Regions from separate parts of the Enterobacter sp. Taxon_8 genome, predicted to be linked through region 3. Evidence: predicted binding sites of a transcription regulator. Region 3 holds the regulator's gene; each other region holds the start of a gene.
The links. Region 3 encodes LexA, which represses DNA repair genes until DNA is damaged. Its sites were predicted from a motif close to TNCTGTATGTACATACAGNA; they were not measured.
Positions count from the first base shown of each region.

Region 1: the regulator LexA is predicted to act here: its motif matches at 1,848-1,867, upstream of mutH (DNA mismatch repair endonuclease MutH).
Region 2: the regulator LexA is predicted to act here: its motif matches at 1,813-1,832, upstream of sbmC (DNA gyrase inhibitor SbmC).

Region 1 covers NZ_CM177989.1:833,832-837,109, forward strand. The annotation lists gene AC4IBF_RS04030 (NADP(H)-dependent aldo-keto reductase) at 1-447, opposite strand, end outside; gene AC4IBF_RS04035 (YgdI/YgdR family lipoprotein) at 579-797, opposite strand; gene mutH (DNA mismatch repair endonuclease MutH) at 926-1,618, opposite strand; gene rppH (RNA pyrophosphohydrolase) at 2,302-2,832, shown strand; gene ptsP (phosphoenolpyruvate--protein phosphotransferase) at 2,845-3,278, shown strand, end outside.
Region 2 covers NZ_CM177989.1:1,621,069-1,624,346, forward strand. The annotation lists gene sbcB (exodeoxyribonuclease I) at 1-363, opposite strand, end outside; gene dacD (serine-type D-Ala-D-Ala carboxypeptidase DacD) at 562-1,728, shown strand; gene sbmC (DNA gyrase inhibitor SbmC) at 1,848-2,321, shown strand; gene AC4IBF_RS07665 (FUSC family protein) at 2,414-3,278, shown strand, end outside.
Region 3 covers NZ_CM177989.1:4,265,999-4,269,276, forward strand. The annotation lists gene AC4IBF_RS20345 (CsbD family protein) at 25-234, opposite strand; gene dinF (MATE family efflux transporter DinF) at 355-1,692, opposite strand; gene lexA (transcriptional repressor LexA) at 1,756-2,364, opposite strand; gene AC4IBF_RS20360 (diacylglycerol kinase) at 2,473-2,841, opposite strand; gene plsB (glycerol-3-phosphate 1-O-acyltransferase PlsB) at 2,996-3,278, shown strand, end outside.

The DNA of each region.
Region 1 (3,278 bases), 1.1 Mb from region 3:
ATTCCAGCTGTATCCGAGCTTGCCAAAGCAGTTGGTTGGTCGCTGCGGCCAGTGCACCTGGTAGAGGTCGAGATAGTCGGTTTGCAGGCGCTTCAGGCTGGCATCCAGAGCGGCGCGGATATTCTTGCGATCGAGGATCTGGTTCGGGCGGATCCCGGTATCGTTATTGCGCGCGGGGCCACTGACTTTTGAGGCAATCACCAGCTTTTCACGGTTGCCGCGCTTTGCCAACCAGTTACCGACGTAGGTTTCGGTAAGTCCCTGCGTTTCAGGGCGTGGCGGAACAGGGTACATCTCTGCAACATCAATCAGGTTAATGCCCTGGCTGACGGCGTAATCGAGTTGTGCATGGGCATCGGCTTCGCTGTTTTGTTCACCAAATGTCATCGTGCCCAACCCCAGTTGGCTTATTTCCAGAGCGCTGTGGGGGATACGGTGATAATGCATAGCCGGCTTCCTCAGTAGACTTATAGACCGCGTCAGGGCGTGCCCGACAAAGGAATATAAACATGGCAGAGGGGAAGCAAAAGGGGAAGAAAAAAATCAAAAAGGCCAGCAAGCGACTGACCTCTCTCTGATTATCGCTCGATAATTTGCGATACTTCGTCGCGATTGATCTGCATTTTATTGCCTTCCTGGTCGCGGTAGCTGACCAGACCGGTATCATCGTCGACTTCGGGTTTGCCATCGGTCAGGATCATTCGACCATCTTTTGTCGCCATGACGTAATCGCTGCTACAGCCCGATACGGCAAACGCTAAACCGACTGCTGACACTAATACTGCCCATTTTTTCATCGTTATCGTCCTCATCTGGCTTGTATCAAATCATAATCTAGTATTAACCCGATAAGGCGACTTGAGGAAGCGGTAAAATCTTAAAAAGCAGTCGATTATGTTTGAGAGCTCGCAAAATAAGTAAAAAACTATGTTTTTAACAGGAAATGACGTGCCAGGAGTGCGCCGGTGAAATTCTTTTTGAGATAAAAACCGCGCGGCAACGTCAGTATCGGTTCACCCTGCGCGCCGATTGCCTCGGTAAGTGCTTTACTGTTGGCCGCTTTCGGACGCAGCTGTAACACTTCTCCGTGTCGGGCGGTGATGCGCTCTACCTGCCCAAGCACAATCATGTCCATCAGCTCTTCCCAGTCCAGGCGCAGCTGATGCTCTTCATCCTCGTCCGGGCTCCAGAGCAGCGGTGCGCCAACGCGACGGTCAGCCAGGGGGATCTGACGCTCACCTTCAACCGGTACCCATAATACGCGCTTCAGCTTGTGGCGAACGTGACTGGTTTCCCACGTCACGCCGGTATTGCCGGTTAATGGCGCAACGCAGACAAAGGTGGTCTCAAGCGGCTTGCCCTGGCTGTCTACAGGGATAGTTTTTAACTCCACGCCAAGTGCAGCAAAATCCTGCTCAGGTTTGCTCCCTGCGCTGGCACCCAGCCATAGTTCAAGCAGCATGCCGATCCAGCCTTTATCCCGCTTAAGATCCTTCGGGATCTTAAGCCCTGCTATTGCCGCCAGCTCGCCAAGCGAAAAGCCTGCAAGACGCTGTGCCTGCTGTAGCAACTGGCCCTCGCTGGACGGCGGTGAGAGCAAGGGTGTAAGCGGATGCATGATGGTAACCTTTTGATTAAAAAATAAACGAAGAAATTGTCCCCTGTGGATAGAGTTTAACTATTTCTGTACGAATATTTCATGTGCATGATTTATATGTTTTTTTACTGGTTTGAAATCGTTTCACCAGAGTCGGAAAACGGGTTGTTCAAATCTGGTCACTGACAATGAACAGGATCTTACACCATGTTATCCACAGAAAAATGGGATAACTGGGCATAACCCTGACTACTGTTTCAATTTACAGCCTTGACGTGCGTGGAAAATCGAAATTTCAAACAAATTGTGACTAACTTATTGGCACAATCTGTGGATAAAACCGACGCTGTTCGATCTTTCATCAGCACGATGATCCCTGATGTGACGATCGTCACGCTATTCTGTTTTGTGTTCATGGAAATACATTTAACTATATGAAAATAATTGCATTATTGAATTAAGCTAAAAAAGGGGGGACGGCATTGTTTGAGGTTGTTCATTGGTAATTAGACACTTCTTCACAACTATATCCACAGAAAAGGTGAATAAAATTCCTTTTAATGGCTCTCATCTGTTTATAACTCAGCACTTATTTGTGAGTTATTCAAATGTTATTAGGCTGCAGCCCTGTAAGAGAGTGGTTTACCGCCTCCCTGTAGTGTGAAACAATCATTCATATATAAGGTTTAGTTTGGGGTAGTCCGGTGATTGATGACGATGGCTACCGCCCGAACGTAGGAATAGTAATTTGTAATCGTCAGGGCCAGGTAATGTGGGCCCGGCGATATGGTCAGCACTCCTGGCAGTTCCCGCAAGGCGGGATCAATCCGGGAGAGTCCCCAGAACAAGCGATGTACCGGGAGCTTTTTGAAGAGGTCGGTTTGAGCCGGAAAGATGTTCGCATCCTGGCTTCGACCCGCAACTGGTTGCGTTACAAGTTACCGAAACGTTTGGTGCGTTGGGACACAAAGCCGGTTTGTATCGGCCAGAAACAGAAGTGGTTTCTGTTGCAGTTGGTGGGCAACGATTCAGACATCAATATGCAAACCAGCAGTACGCCGGAGTTCGATGGCTGGCGCTGGGTGAGCTATTGGTATCCTGTTCGTCAGGTCGTGTCATTTAAACGCGATGTTTACCGTAGGGTGATGAAAGAGTTTGCAAGTGTGGTCATGCAGCTTCAGGAGATCCCGCCTAAGCCGCAGAGCGCACCTGCCTGGCGACGTAAAAGAGGTTAAGCTACGCAAATCATGCTCACCCGCTTGCGAGAAATAGTCGAGAAGGTGGCCAGCGCTCCGCGTCTGAACGAGGCGCTGAATATTCTGGTCACCGACATCTGTCTTGCGATGGAGACCGAGGTCTGTTCGGTATATCTGGCCGACCACGATCGGCGCTGCTATTACCTGATGGCGACCCGTGGTTTGAAGAAGCCACGTGGACGCACCGTAACGCTCGCATTTGATGAGGGTATCGTCGGTCTGGTTGGGCGGCTGGCTGAACCCATCAACCTTGCTGACGCGCAAAAACACCCCAGCTTTAAATACATCCCTTCCGTAAAAGAAGAGCGCTTCCGCGCTTTCCTTGGCGTACCGATTATCCAGCGTCGCCAGCTGCTCGGCGTACTGGTCGTCCAGCAGCGTGAGCTACGTCAGTATGACGAAAGCGAGGAGTCTTTCCTCGTCAC
Region 2 (3,278 bases), 1.9 Mb from region 3:
GCGATAAAAGATATTGCGCGTCACTTCGTCATCGAAGCGGATGTTGTTGTAACCGACCACGCAGGTATTGGGGACGGTAAACAGATCGTGGATGCGTCGGGCGAACTCTGCCTCGTTAACGCCTTTCTCCCGCGCTTCCTGAGGGGTGATGCCGGTAACCATGACCGCGCCGGGCTGCGGCAGGTAGTCATCCGCAGGCTTGCAGTAAAAGACCTCGGGCTCGCCAATAATGTTGAATTCGTCGTCGGTACGGATGGCGGCAAACTGCGCCGGTCGGTCCAGCGCCGGGTGAGTGCCAAAGGTTTCGTAGTCGTGGAACAAAAAAGTCGGGCGAGCGGCAGAGTCAGACACCAGTAATACCATCCTGTTAAAAAATGACGTCACTATGGTAAACGATCGCGCGGGTCAGACCGAATAAAAAGCACCGCCGCGTGGCAAATTTGCGCGCCAGCTTCAGAGAAAAATCTGCGTTCTGTCACATTTTTTTGCAATTAAGCCAGGTAACGACATCAGAACTCCCGTAAAAAGGTCATCGATTTTTACTGACCTGAGGATATACCGTTGAAACGCCGTCTGTTTATTGCTGTTTCTTTACTCGCTTCGAGTGTCTCATCTGCTTTTGCGGCCGAACCACTGGATTTTTCGCCGCAGCCTCCGGCCATTCAGGCTGGCTCCTGGGTGCTGATGGACTACACGACTGGTCAGATTTTAACGGCGGGCAACGAACATCAACAACGTAATCCGGCGAGCCTGACCAAGCTGATGACGGGCTATGTGGTTGATCGGGCCATTGATAGCCACCGCATTACGCCGGACGACATTGTCACCGTAGGGCGTGACGCGTGGGCAAAAGGTAACCCGGTTTTTGACGGCTCGTCGCTGATGTTCCTGAAAGAGGGCGATCGCGTCTCCGTGCGCGATCTGAGCCGCGGCCTGATAGTCGATTCCGGCAACGACGCCTGCGTGGCGCTGGCCGATCACGTGGCGGGCGGGCAGCCGCAGTTCGTGAAAATGATGAACGACTACGTGCAGAAGCTGAACCTGCGCGATACGCATTTTGAAACCGTCCACGGGCTGGACGCGCCGGGCCAGCACAGCTCCGCCTATGACCTGGCCGTACTCTCCCGGGCCATCATCCACGGCGAGCCTGAGTTTTACCATATGTACAGCGAAAAGAGCCTGACCTGGAACGGGATCACCCAGCAAAACCGTAACGGCCTGCTGTGGGATAAAACCATGAACGTGGACGGCCTTAAAACGGGGCATACCTCGGGGGCTGGCTTTAACCTGATTGCGTCTGCCGTAGACGGCCAGCGCCGTTTAATCGCTGTGGTGATGGGGGCGGACAGCCCGAAAGGGCGTGAGGACCAGGCCCGAAAACTGCTGCACTGGGGACAGCAGAATTTCGATACGGTGCAGATCCTGCATAGCGGAAAAAAAGTGGGGACGGAGCGCATCTGGTACGGCGACAAGGAACAGGTGAAACTGGGAACCGACCAGGACTTCTGGCTGGCCTTGCCGAAAGCGGAAGTGCCGAACATCAAAGCCAAATACGTGCTGGATAAAAAAGAGCTGGAAGCGCCGATTGCCGCGCATCAGCGGGTCGGAGAAATCCAGCTCTATGACCGCGACAAAGTGGTAGCCCACTGGCCGCTGGTAACGCTGGAAGCCGTTGATAAAGGCGGCCTGTTCTCTCGACTGAGCGATTACCTGCATCACACGCTATAAGTCCTGCTGAGCAGACTGGCAGGGTTGCGAGTCTGCTCACATAATAAACACTCCTCGTTTGCTGATAATGATAATCCAGTTTTATAGTGTATAAATATACAGTAATAAATGGAGGCAGCATGGACTACAGCATTAAGCAGCAACAGAAACGTAAGATTGCCGGTTTTCATTTGGTCGGCCCGTGGGAACACACGGTAAAGCAGGGCTTTGAACAGCTGGTCATGTGGGTTGACGGGCGTCACATTGAGCCGCTGGAGTGGGTTGCGGTCTATTACGATAACCCGGATGAAGTCCCGGCAGAAAAACTGCGCTGTGATACGGCCGTTACCGTACCGGACGATTTCGTTATTCCGGAAAACAGCGAAGGCGTCATGATGACGGAAATCGCGGCCGGGGACTATGCCGTGGCGACGGCTCGCGTGGAAAACTACGACTTCGCCACGCCCTGGTATCAGTTCTTCAATTCCCTGCTGCAGGACAATAAATACCAGATGGCGCTAAAGCCCTGCTTCGAACGCTATCTCAATGACGGCAATGCGGACGGTTACTGGGATATCGAAATGTATATCGCCGTCGAGCATAAAACGGTTTAAGCCTGCTAAATGAAGGGTTTTTCAGCCGGGATCGATCCGCCCGGCTGAAAACACAGTACAATTGTGGTTTGCCGTGTAGCTGGAGAGCGGGTGTGCGTCCCGACAAATCATTAACTCCTTTTGAAATTCGGTTGTATAAACATTACCGCGTTGTGCACGGGTGTCGCATCGCGCTGGCTTTCGTATTGACGTTTGTACTGGTCCGTTTGCTGGACGTTCCGGAAGGGACGTGGCCGCTGATCACGCTGGTGGTGGTGATGGGGCCCATCTCGTTTTGGGGGAACGTGGTTCCGCGCGCCTTTGAACGAATTGGCGGGACTGTTCTTGGCTCGGCCCTGGGTCTTATTGCGCTGAAGCTGGAGCTCATCTCATTTCCGGTGATGCTGGCATGGTGCGGTGCCGCTATGTTCCTCTGCGGCTGGCTGGCGTTGGGCAAAAAGCCCTATCAGGCGCTGCTGATTGGTATTACTCTCGCGGTGGTTGTCGGGGCGCCCGCCGGGGATATGACCACGGCGCTGTGGCGAAGCGGGGATGTCATCCTGGGGTCACTGCTGGCCATGCTTTTTACCGGTATCTGGCCGCAGCGGGCTTTTCTGCACTGGCGTATTCAGATGGCTAACTACGTTACCGCCTTTAACCGCGTTTATCAGGCCGGTTTTTCCCCTAATCTGGTCGAGCGCCCGCGGCTGGAAAAGCACCTGCAAACCATCCTTAACGACGTGGTTAAAATGCGCGGCCTGATCACGCCCGCCAGCAAAGAAACCCGCATTCAAAAATCGATTTTCGAAGCTATCCAGACGGTAAGCCGCAACCTGGTCTGCATGCTTGAACTGCAAATCAACGCCCACTGGGCTTCGCGTCCCAGCCATCTTTTGATGCTTAATGCGCAGACCCTCAAAGAGACTCAGCAGATGACGCAGCAAACGCTGTTGACCATCGCTCATGCGCTTTATGAAG
Region 3 (3,278 bases):
AGCCGCCCTGTGGGTTATTCAGCGTTACCAGCGGTAGTCGTTACGGGTTTCCCAGTCTTTGACTTCGTTTTCCGCCTGATCTTTCGCGTAGCCGTAACGTTCCTGAATTTTACCGACAAGCTGATCGCGTTTACCTTCAATGACGGTCATATCGTCATCAGTCAGCTTACCCCACTTTTCTTTCGCTTTACCTTTGAACTGCTTCCAGTTGCCGCCGATTTCGTCTTTATTCATCATCGTGTCCTCTTAGTTAAGCGTCGGGTCGTAACGTCCGTTACGTTCTTTTCTGCTGGACGTGATAATTATTGTAGTTAAGGATTCCGTAGTTAATTTCATATTCGGAATCTTTAACCGTCACGATATATCGTGGCGCGAAGAGAACCAGGTATCGTTTTGCCAGTGGCGGTGCCAGATAAACGCCAGCGATAACCCGCGCAGCGAGAGGAAGACGGCCAGGGCCAGCCACAAACCGTGATTACCCAGCCAGGGAAGCGTTAGCAGCGTCAGACCAAACCCTGCCGCCGCGACCGCCATGCTGTTGCGCATTTCCGCTCCGCGCGTCGCACCAATAAACATGCCGTCCAGCAGATAACACCAGACGCCGACCACCGGTAAGATGACTTGCCAGAGGAGATAGTGACTCGCCAACTCGCGCAGAGCAGGTATAGACGTCAGCAATGCAACGATCTGCTCACCAAAGCAGGCGTAAACCAGACCAAAGGCCAGCGCCACCAGTCCCGACTGACGGCAGGCTGCCCGCCAGACATCCCGAAGCTGCCCGCTTTTTCGCGCACCGTATGCTTGCCCGGAATGCGCTTCAACCGCGTAGGCAAAACCGTCCAGCGCATAGGCGGTAAAGGTCAGAAGCGTCATCAATATCGCGTTGACCGCCACGATTTCTGGCCCCAGTCGAGCCCCGAAAACCGTCAGCGCGCCGAAGCAGAGCTGAAGAAGCAGCGAGCGCAGCATGATGTCACGGTTGAGGGCCAGCAGCTTACGGATATTGCCGCGCCATGCGGTTTTGAGCAGCGCCAGAGAGATCCCGCGCATCGACAGCACGCGCCAGACCATCCACAAGCCAATGATAAAGGTTCCGTATTCGGCAATCGCCGTCGCCAGCGCCGCGCCCCGCACGTTCATATGCAGGCCCATCACCAGCCAGATATCCAGCACAATGTTGAGAAGGTTGCCCACCACCAGCAAAATCACTGGCGCCCGGGCATACTGAACGCCCAGTAGCCACCCCAGCAGAACCAGGTTAGCCAGCGACGCGGGCGCGCTGAGCCAGCGGATTTCAAGGAAACGTCGCGCCTGATCCAGTACCGCCTCGCTGCCGCCAACGATATGAAGCGCAAGATCGATCAGGGGTGTCCGCAATACAACGATTAATGCACCCGCGCCAAGCGCGAGTATCAGCGGCTGCACCAGCGCACGCGCCAGACGCAGCGGATCTTTCGCACCATAAGCCTGTGCGGTAAGACCGGTGGTGCTCATGCGTAAAAAGAGCAACAGCATAAACAGGAAGCTGGTTGCCGTCGCGCCAATCGCCACGCCGCCAAGATAAACCGGTGAATCAAGATGGCCTATAACGGCAGTATCAACCAGTCCCAGTAAAGGCACGGTAATATTGGAGAAAATCATCGGCAGGGCAAGACGCCACAATGCCTTATCTGATGCCGTCAGTAGTGACATGAAAGATACCGGGAGTGGGGAATGAATCAGGCTACAGCGGTGCCATAGCCTGTCAGGAAGAGGTTACAGCCATTCACCGTTGCGAATCACCCCGACCGCCAGTCCTTCGATAGAGAAGTTCTGTTCGCGGAGATCGACCACAATTGGGGTGAACTCGTTGTTTTCAGGCAGCAACTGAACGGTGTTACCCTGTTTTTTCAGACGTTTGACGGTGACTTCATCGTCAATGCGCGCGACAACCACCTGGCCGTTACGCACATCCTGAGTTTTATGTACCGCAAGCAGATCGCCGTCAAGAATACCGATGTCTTTCATCGACATGCCGCTAACGCGCAGCAGAAAATCAGCGCTCGGCTTGAACATGGCTGGATCGACCTGGTAATGACCTTCAATATGCTGCTGTGCCAGTAAAGGCTCACCGGCAGCAACACGACCTACCAGCGGAATGCCCGTCTCTTCTTCTACAAGCAGTCGGATACCGCGTGACGCGCCTGATACAATCTCAATCACGCCTTTACGCGCCAGCGCTTTCAGGTGTTCTTCGGCAGCATTCGGAGAACGGAAACCCAGACGCTGCGCGATTTCCGCACGCGTAGGTGGCATACCCGTCTGGCCGATATGATCCCGGATGAGATCAAACACCTCTTGCTGCCTGGTCGTTAACGCTTTCATTCCGCCCCCTGGGTGTATATACAGTTATGCTGTGAGTATATACAGTCAAAGGCGATTTTGGAACCAAAAACTGCACAAAAAACCAGGGACTTAATTATTCCTCGAGGCTCATCGGAAATGTGACCAAAGCAGCGTGACCCAGGTGATAACGGCAGTGATAATCGCCAGTAATACGGCAGCAGATCCCATGTCTTTTGCGCGGCCAGAAAGCTCATGGAAATCGGAACCGATGCGATCCACAACGGCCTCAATAGCGCTATTAAGAATTTCCACTATCATCACCAGAAGTACGGAACCGATAAGAAGTACGCGGGTAATAGCATCAACATCAAGGAAACAGGCGACGATCACCGCGATGATAGCGGCGACGCCCTCCTGGCGAAACGCGGCCTCGTTGGCCCATGCGGCACGGAAACCTTTCCATGAATAGCCGGCGGCTTTGATGATACGTGTTAACCCAGTGGTATTATTGGCCATTAAAAGAACCTTTTTTAAAAAAGAGCGTCAGTAACAGGAGCCGTAGAGCGTTTCGCTACAGCCTGAAGTATGACGGGTAACAACAGAAATTTTGCGCGCTTTCTGTTATCCTTGCGCCGCAATTGCATTATTAACCAGAGGCTTTACATCGTTTATGTCCGGCTGGCCACGAATTTACTACAAATTACTTAATTTACCATTAAGCATCCTGGTAAAAAGCAAGTCTATCCCAGCAGAACCCGCGCTGGAACTGGGGCTCGATACGTCGCGTCCCATTATGTACGTTTTGCCTTATAACTCGAAGGCTGACTTACTGACGCTTCGCGCCCAGTGTCTGGCGCATGACTTACCAGATCCGCTTGAACCGCTGGAAGTTGACGGCACGCTGCTGCCGCGCTACGTGTTCATCCACGGCGGGCCGCGCGTGTTTACCTATT